2 regions of the Mangrovibacillus sp. Mu-81 genome follow, and region 2 is predicted to be linked to the other one. Evidence: riboswitches for the same ligand, from Rfam matches in the RefSeq annotation. Region 2 holds a riboswitch; the other holds the start of a gene.
The links. A riboswitch is a leader RNA that binds a small molecule or an ion and turns the genes downstream of it on or off. The one in region 2 is predicted to bind cyclic di-GMP.

Region 1 (4,216 bases), on a different contig from region 2:
AAGGGAAATCGAGATAATGAAACTCGTGGGTGCAACCAACTGGTTTGTACGTTGGCCGTTCGTCCTGGAAGGACTATGGCTCGGTGTTTTAGGTTCTATTATCCCGATCGCTCTTGTTACAACTGGTTATTACTATGCTTATGGATTTATAAAACCAAAACTTCAAAACCATTTTATCCAGATGCTGGACTTTACCCCATTTATCTATCAGGTAAACGGTTTGATCCTATTAATGGGATGCTTGATCGGGGCTTGGGGAAGCTTCATGTCTGTACGTAAATTCTTAAGAGTATAAAAAATTGATAGGTTGATAGAAGCTGAAAGGAGCATGCCGCTTGAACAAGAAGTATTTTATGTCAATAGCAATCGCAGCAGCATTAACAATCGGGAGTTTGCCAACGTTAGCGAATCCAGCTAGCGCTCACTCCTCAGTAGACGATCTGAAGAAGAAACAGGATGAGGTATCCTCTAAGAAAGATCAAATCAACGGTGAGATCAATGAGAAAAAATCAGAAATCAATGCCAACATCAATAAACAGCAGGATATTAAAGCGAAGATTGCAGAATTTGATGCAAAGATAAGAGACACAGAAAGCAAAATAGCAGAAAAAGCAAAAGAAATTGAACAAACAACAGCTGAAATCGAGAAGCTTAAAGTGGAAATCAAAGAACTGGAAGACAAGATCAAAGAGCGTAATGAACTTTTAAAAGAACGTGCTCGTGCGATTCAGGAAAAAGGCGGCTCAGCAAACTATCTTGACGTGCTTCTTGGTGCGGACAGCTTCGGTGATTTCATCAACCGGATGACTGCAGTCAATACGATCGTCAGTGCAGATAAAAAGATCATGGATGAACAAAAGAGAGACCAGGAAAAGTTAGAGAAAAAGAAAGAAGAAGTAGAAAGCAAACTGGCACAGTTGGAAAATGATAAAGCAAGTCTGGAAACACTGAAGAAAGACCTGAACAGTGAAAAAGCTCAAAAAGCTGAATTGTTCAAGCAGCTTGAAAAACAGCAGGCTTCCCTTGAAAAAGAAAAAGTGAATCTTGAAAAAGAATCAAGTGAATTGGCGAAAATGGAACAGCAAATCGGCGGAGAAATCCAGGCTGAGCAAGCACGCTTAGCAGAACTTGCACGTCAGCGTGAACTTGAGAAGAAGAGACAGGCTGAAGCTGCGGCGGCGGCTGCAAAACAAGCATCCGCTTCAAGCAGCGGCGGTTCTGCATCAGCATCTGCTGCAGTGACCACACCGGTAAGTTCAGGAACTTGGACAAGACCTGCATCAGGTTCAATCACGACCGAATACGGTTGGGATGTGCTAAACGGTGAATCTCGTTATCACTATGGAACAGATATTGCGGCAGGTGGAAGCGTACCGATCGTTGCAGCGGCAGATGGCTATGTCATCAAGAGCCACTACAGCTCAAGCTACGGAAACGTTGTGTACATCACACACTCAATCAATGGTAAAACCTTCACTACAGTCTATGCCCATATGTCTTCTTCATTAGTGGGTACTGGAACGCCTGTAGACAAGGGTCAGCGTATCGGATACATGGGGAACACAGGGTATTCATTCGGTCAGCATTTACACTTCGAACTTCACGCAGGTTCTTGGAATGCATCGAAATCAAACTCTGTAAATCCGCGTCGTTATATCAACTTCTAATAGAATAGTAGTCATATAAAAATCCTGCCATACGTTTATGGCAGGATTTTTTTGGATAAAAGAGTAATAAGTTGAAGTCACTTATGAATTTGTTAAAGTTCTATGCCTATCAAGAATATTCATAAAAGAATACTTCCTGCTCCTTACAAAACATACGTAATAATGTATAATGAAGACAAATGTCGAAAAAGAAAGATTTTTAGCTAAAAAACACTTTTCATTCATATTTGTAATTGGTACTATAGTATTAGTGGAGTCAAACGAACTATATCATTTGAACTATATAACAACCTTCGATAATGGCAAACTAATTGAAAGATTAGGACGCAAAGCCACGGATCTAACGTTTTTTATGAAAAAACTATGACCGCCGGGTTACCGAAAAGGATTGGAACTTAAATGAACGTTGTCGAAAATTGTCAGCTTCATTTATAGCCCGCCATTCTTTTTGGCGGGCTGTTTTATTGGATTAGATTTGACTCAAAGTCATTGATTACGAGTGATTCAGGAAAGGAGACTTGAAGATGGAGCAAGCAAATGAATCTGATGTCAGAAGGCAGTTAAGAAGTTTTTGCAGGAGAAATCGTTCCTCTTTAAAAAAGTACGACTCCTATTCGGCAGAGGAATTAAGCGACATGGTATTGAGCAGGATTGGCTATGAAGAAGTGAAGCGAATCGTGGACGATATCAAGCTGATCGATCGGAGAGGCGGCAACACTGGATTCTATCTGCTCCTTATTTTAGAAGCGTTAAGAGGTTCACAGAAAGCTGATTCAGACAAAAGAGCCATCATATAACAAAAACCGGATGTCTGCTTATATTGACAGCCGGTTTTTTTGTGGTCATGTGGGTATCAAACGTCATGCGGACTTGGAAAGCCACTGTTCGAGATTCTTTTCAGCTGTCCGGATATCCATTGTAATGTTTGTGAGAAACTCAAAATGTTGATCCCGTTGACCGCGGTGCTTTAATAATTGAAAGATAGCAGGCTTTTGATATTTGATCACCGTCATCACTTCCATCATGGGCAAGTATGCCTCTTTAGGCTGAATGCGCAAGAAAGAACGAATAAGCTGGATATATTCTCCTGCATATTTTGGTTCATCTCCCCGCAATTCAAGCAACGCATTCAAACGGCTTATATGACGTTTAATCGTTTGGAGCTCTTCAAATGTCATCCCGATTTCCCCTTTATCCTTTTGTTGGCGGCCCGGCCATCCTAGCGTCACTCTACCATCCGCCTTAGACCCGAAGCTTTGCGTCCTCCCCTTTCAGGAAGTTTGCCTTTTTCAACAGAACCCTGTCAAAAAGAATCCACCTTATCATTATTATCGGCCAGTCCCGTTATACTGTTAACCGTAAATAAAGAGAAAGTAGTAGTTCTATATGCCTGATTATGTGTGCGAGTCATTGTGCTTGATTGGTTCAATGAAAAGGGGCATACTGAAATACATAACAGGGTATCGTGAAGTTTTATAAATGAGAGAAAACCCATGTTAATAAAACGGGGGAATCACAATGAACAACCAATGGTATAACATCGGCGCCTTCACATTTCCAGGCTCGTGGGCAGCAATCACATCCGCCTTCCTCATCACGTTCTTGTTTCTCTTTTTCTGGAATAAGAAAGCAGGCGACTGGTATTCGAACTCCATTTTCATCTTTATACTGACCTGGAAATTGAGTGTCATCGTCGTTGACTTTGGCACCGTGATCAAGCATCCGATCACAATTCTCTATTTTCATGGCGGAGCCGCAGGGTATTGGATGGGAATCGTGGCGGCCTTGGTATATACTTTGATTAAAAAAGAAAATCCATATCATGTATTGACTGCTTGGATCATGACCGCCCTTGTCTATGAAGGTGTGTTCGATCTTCTGCACGGGGCTTACATTGCAGGTAGCTTACAACTGATTTTTAACAGTGTCCTGCTTCTCTTTTTGCTGAAAAAATTGGGCACTGAAGGAAAAAACGTATGGTCGATCCAGCTTCTCACAATTTTTACAATGATCCAATTTCTGATGAATTCCTTCGGAGGATTCCAAATAGATATGACACTACTGACGTACATCATTTTAGCCATCGTCCTGCTATTTTTACTCCGCGGGCGCAATATCATAGTACAGGGAGGAAACACCAGTGAATAAACGTAATTTCGCATTGGCCGTCGTGGCTCTCCTGATCGGAATCTTCCTAGTGAACGTCTTCCAGGATCAGCAGGAAAAAAAAGAAAGGGAAGAAGCGGCACAGCTTGCAGAGGAGTCAATGGACCTGTCGAATGCCGGGAGAGGTCTGGCAAAAGGCGACAGTGCACCGGACTTTGAACTCACGACGCTGGCAGGTGAAAAAGTGAAGCTTTCCGATTACGAAGGTCAAAAAGTGATCCTGAACTTCTGGGCGACATGGTGCCCGCCTTGTAAAGCGGAAATGCCGCATATGCAAAAATACTACGAAAAAAATGCAGACAAAGAAAATGTCGAAATCCTGGCGGTGAACCTGACAAGCATGGACGAAGGAAAAGACGCCGTCCAAGAATTCGTTGACGGCT
Region 2 (4,216 bases):
TAAGGGAAATGGCAATCACCATCGGTCTGAAATCCTGGACAATGTAATATGTAATTCCTCTCATATTGAAGATTGTTTCAATCACAAACAAACTTGATAGCATTCCCCAGATAATGATTTTTCCGTGGTAGAAAAAGCTCGGTGATATGTTTTTCAGAACATGGGAGAACAAGATTCTCCCTTTGGACATCCCTTTACTCTGTGCAAATTCAATATGCGGTTTGATCAGTTCTTCCTCTGTAATCAATAATAGGATACGAAAGAATGAAATCATGGGAATGACCGAGAGTGTAATCATGGGGGCCAAATAGATTTTTTCCTCTCCCAATTCTGTAAATTGCATCAGCTCAAACCCGAATTTCTGAAAGATATATACGATAAGCAACTGGAGCAAGAAAGCAAACAACAGATCAGGAACTGTTTCCAGCATGTTCAGGAGCTTCTTAAGTGACGATGACAGCCAGCGGGGGAGAAATACTGTGATGACGGTTAACACAAATGCCAATAGAAGTCCTATTGCCAAGGCACCGCCTAATACCTGCAAGGAATACAGATACGGCTCCCAGAGCATCTCCATGAAATGTACAGTATATCCTTTATAAGAATAACTCCAGCTGTCTATATCCATAAATGCATAGATGAATCGGATGATTTCCTCGAAGTACCCGATAAAGTTATACAGCCCTCTCTCCCTGACAGCTTGAGGAGCTACGCTTATCGCCATGATTCCGAGAAGACCGAGAATGTAATAGAAAACCAATTTCATCGGAAACCTCATATACTTCATCTTCATTCCCCTTTTTTCTTTTTTCTACAGTCTAATCCATTTTTTGAATTATTTCAATTTTATTTCAATTATAACAATTCCTTACAAATGTTTGCCGCTATCCAATCATTCAGCTTTTTCAGTAAAAAGGAGACCGGGTTTTCAGTCCATCTATAACTGAAAATCCGGTCTTCTCCATCGTTAAGCAAGAAGCTGCTTACTGGGCCTTCCCAAGTAGTACCCCTGTCCAAGAGTGATTCCCAGCTCTTTGGCCACCAGCATATCTTCCTCCTGTTCAATGCCTTCCAATATGATCAGGGTATCGTTTCCATAAAATTGATTAAAGAAAGAGAGGAACCGCTGCTTCCTTTCACTTTCAGCCAGGTTTTTCGCAAAGTACCGATCGAGCTTGATAATATCAGGTTCAAATTCTATGGATTTTTTGATGGATGCTGTACCTTGACCGAAGTCATCAATCGCGTATAAAACGTCATAGTGCCTTAGGCTTTTCAATGTTTTCGCTAATAATGGGTTCTGCCAGAGCTCGTCCGGGGTGGACTCATTCAGCTCAAGAACAAGCCTCCCCCGCAGAGTGGGAAATGCGTCCATAAGATAATCAAAATACTTGTGAAAACTGGGATGTAAGATCGTTGTGACATACACATTCACGAACAGCTTCCCAATCTGATTTCGATTATGGAAGAATCCCTCGATTGCTTTGGAAATGGAGAGGGTATCCAGTTTATATAATATATTTGCCTTTATTGCAGACTGAAAAAGCTTTTCGGGATTCATCTTATGCGTATTCCGAAGCAGCGCTTCATATCCGTAAAGCGATTGAGTCTGTTCAATTGTGTATAAAGGCTGGTAATCATGATAGATAAAGTCATCTTGGAAAATCGAAAATATATTCATATAACCCCTGTACTCTCTTTATGGTAGGTTTTTGGAACGGTATAAGAAAAAAGACCACATGAAAGAACGAGGATACGTCCGTATGTGGTCGGTTGCGCTACTAGCTCCCCTGAATGTAAGCGCCCATCTATCATGTCAGGTTCACAGCTCCCAATGCGAAATTTATCATGTTATGTAGAATTAGGTTGCATTAAGTAAAATATACCATAAAACTAGTCCATTTGGTGTGTTTTTTCTTTATTTTTTAGAAAATTTAAAATACACAGTCTCACCTGGAGATATACGGGCTGCCCTTGACCCAGAAACGGTACGGATAATCCCTAGCTTCTCCCGTATTATCAATGCCGATTCTCTTGCCGCAAGCAATCTCATCTGGAGTATATCCCTCTGCGATGATAAGCGGAGGTTCTGTATAAAAACTTCCATAGTCCTCCATGGTGATTCCTAAGGCTTTCGTCAGTTTACCCGGGCCGCTCGTCCAATTTTTCATCGGCTGCCCTTTCCTTCGCTGCTCCATTAAACCAAGTCCCTCCAACGGTTCAACGGCACGTATCAGAATTGCATTCGGCACCCCGGGCGCTGCAGCTACGACATTGACGAGGCAGTGGGTATGCATGACATACGTATAAACACGGCCGGCTTCATGAAACATGATTTCCGTCCGTTTCGTACGACGGTTACCGAAGCTGTGGGCTGCCCTGTCTTCAGGTCCGAGATAAGCTTCTGTTTCAACAATGTAGCCTGAAGCGGTCCCTTCCTCTGTTTCTTTTACCAGCACACAGCCTAAAAGTGACTGGGAGAGTTCTAACGTCGGCTGATTGTAGAAAGAAAGAGGCAATGGTGTATAGTTCATCGTTTCACATCCTTTCCTTGTATCCTATCCTTATACTTCCACAATGCTTTCAGGAGAAAACAATATTTTTTCCATTATGTCTTTAACCCGGTCAGCACCTCCAACGGAATGGCTTCCACTCTCCTGCCACTTCTTCCTGACGTCGTTTCTGCCTTCGCCAGGGCATTCCATATTGCTTCCTCGACACAATCGACTGCCATTTCGAATAGCGTGGAGATCATCTCCCCATCTTCTTTAATGAACGAGTATGTCATCGTATTTTCTTCAGAAGGTTGATGTGGAATCTTGTGGGCAGTAGAAAAAGCAAGGACGATATCACCGCTTCCGTGCGCTGCATAAGAGCCGGTTCTGGAAAGACCGAATGACGCCCGTTTCGCCAGCCTCTTGAGCTGCCTTTCGTTCATAGGGGCATCCGTGGCCAAAATAATCATGATCGATCCATCCGGGATTTCCCGTTCTTCTTCCTTCTCAACAGGGAAGCGCAGGTCAGACCGACGTCCGAAATTCGTCACTACAAGGGCACCGACTGAGTAATGCTCATCATTAAATTTGTGTTTCCTGGAACTAGTACCGATACCACCCTTGTATCCTAAACAGAGCATCCCGGTCCCGGCACCGACGCACCCCTCTTCAATGAATTCTGAGTGAGCATGCAGAATGGCTTTCACGGCATCATTCGGGGCTACATGAAGTCCCCTGATGTCATTCAGATACCCGTCATTGCATTCCCCCACGAATACATTGACCGTTCCTGCCGTGTCGCCGATCTCCGGGTTTTCCTCCATCATATATTGAATCGTTCCCCTCATGACATCTCCGACAGAAAGGGTATTTGTAAGCATGACCGGACTTTCAAGCACACCCAATTCCTCGATTTGAATGGTTCCCGCCGTCTTGCCGAATCCGTTGATGATATGGGTGGCTGCGAAGACTTTTTCTCTGAAGACATTACCTTCATGAGGCAAAATAGCTGTCACACCCGTGCGTACAGCTTTCCCATCTCTATCCTGATAAAGTGTTTGATGCCCCACTTTGACACCTTCTATATCGGTAATGCTATTAGCTGGCCCCGCAGGATAAGAACCGATCTTCACTCCAAGGTCACGCAGTCTTTTTCTCTCCATGAAACTGGACACTCCTTTATAATCTACTCCTTTTATTATTCGGTTTTAAATGGGGTATTACCTTTTTCTCTTTATTATTCGGTGCCTGGCTCGATCCAGCCTTTGAGCCAGGCACCATTTTTTAACACATAAATTAACCACATCGTTCCATAGCCTGGCACTTGCACTCCCACATATTTCTCAGAATATCGCACTTGGAAGGTGCAAATATTAATAACTGTGGCAGCAATCCATAGCCATTCAGCCCGTGATAATAAATCATATGGAGGAAAGCAATTTGAAAAAACATCTTAGATTGATAAGCATATGTGCGATGGTCCCTTTGATGCTTTTAACAGCATGTAACAATAATGACGGCAATGAGAACCTTACAGGGACGCGAGACGTCAACTATGACCCTGTAAGCTACGGCAACGCAGATTATCCCAACGGAAATTCAGATCGCGGCAGAGCGGCGGATATGGGCGGTGCTAATGTAAATGACGGCAACCAGAATGCCCTTCACCGGTTCATGGCGCCGATTGATCCCAATGGAGAATTACGTGAGTTCACACATTT

Region 1: linked by a shared signal. The riboswitch ahead of V6B33_RS04800 (hypothetical protein) and the one ahead of V6B33_RS19310 (EAL domain-containing protein) in region 2 are both predicted to bind cyclic di-GMP.

The regions. Positions count from the first base shown of each region.
Region 1 covers NZ_JBAJHU010000002.1:216,408-220,623, reverse strand. The annotation lists gene ftsX (permease-like cell division protein FtsX) at 1-295, shown strand, start outside; gene V6B33_RS04805 (murein hydrolase activator EnvC family protein) at 336-1,667, shown strand; cyclic di-GMP riboswitch class I at 1,959-2,050, shown strand; gene V6B33_RS04800 (hypothetical protein) at 2,192-2,464, shown strand; gene V6B33_RS04795 (hypothetical protein) at 2,528-2,896, opposite strand; cyclic di-GMP riboswitch class I at 2,869-2,962, opposite strand; gene V6B33_RS04790 (hypothetical protein) at 3,186-3,815, shown strand; gene V6B33_RS04785 (peroxiredoxin family protein) at 3,808-4,216, shown strand, end outside.
Region 2 covers NZ_JBAJHU010000013.1:52,103-56,318, forward strand. The annotation lists gene V6B33_RS19305 (ABC transporter permease subunit) at 1-766, opposite strand, end outside; gene V6B33_RS19310 (EAL domain-containing protein) at 968-1,681, opposite strand; cyclic di-GMP riboswitch class II at 1,759-1,841, opposite strand; gene V6B33_RS19315 (DNA-3-methyladenine glycosylase) at 1,950-2,534, opposite strand; gene V6B33_RS19320 (DmpA family aminopeptidase) at 2,609-3,658, opposite strand; gene V6B33_RS19325 (CAP domain-containing protein) at 3,936-4,216, shown strand, end outside.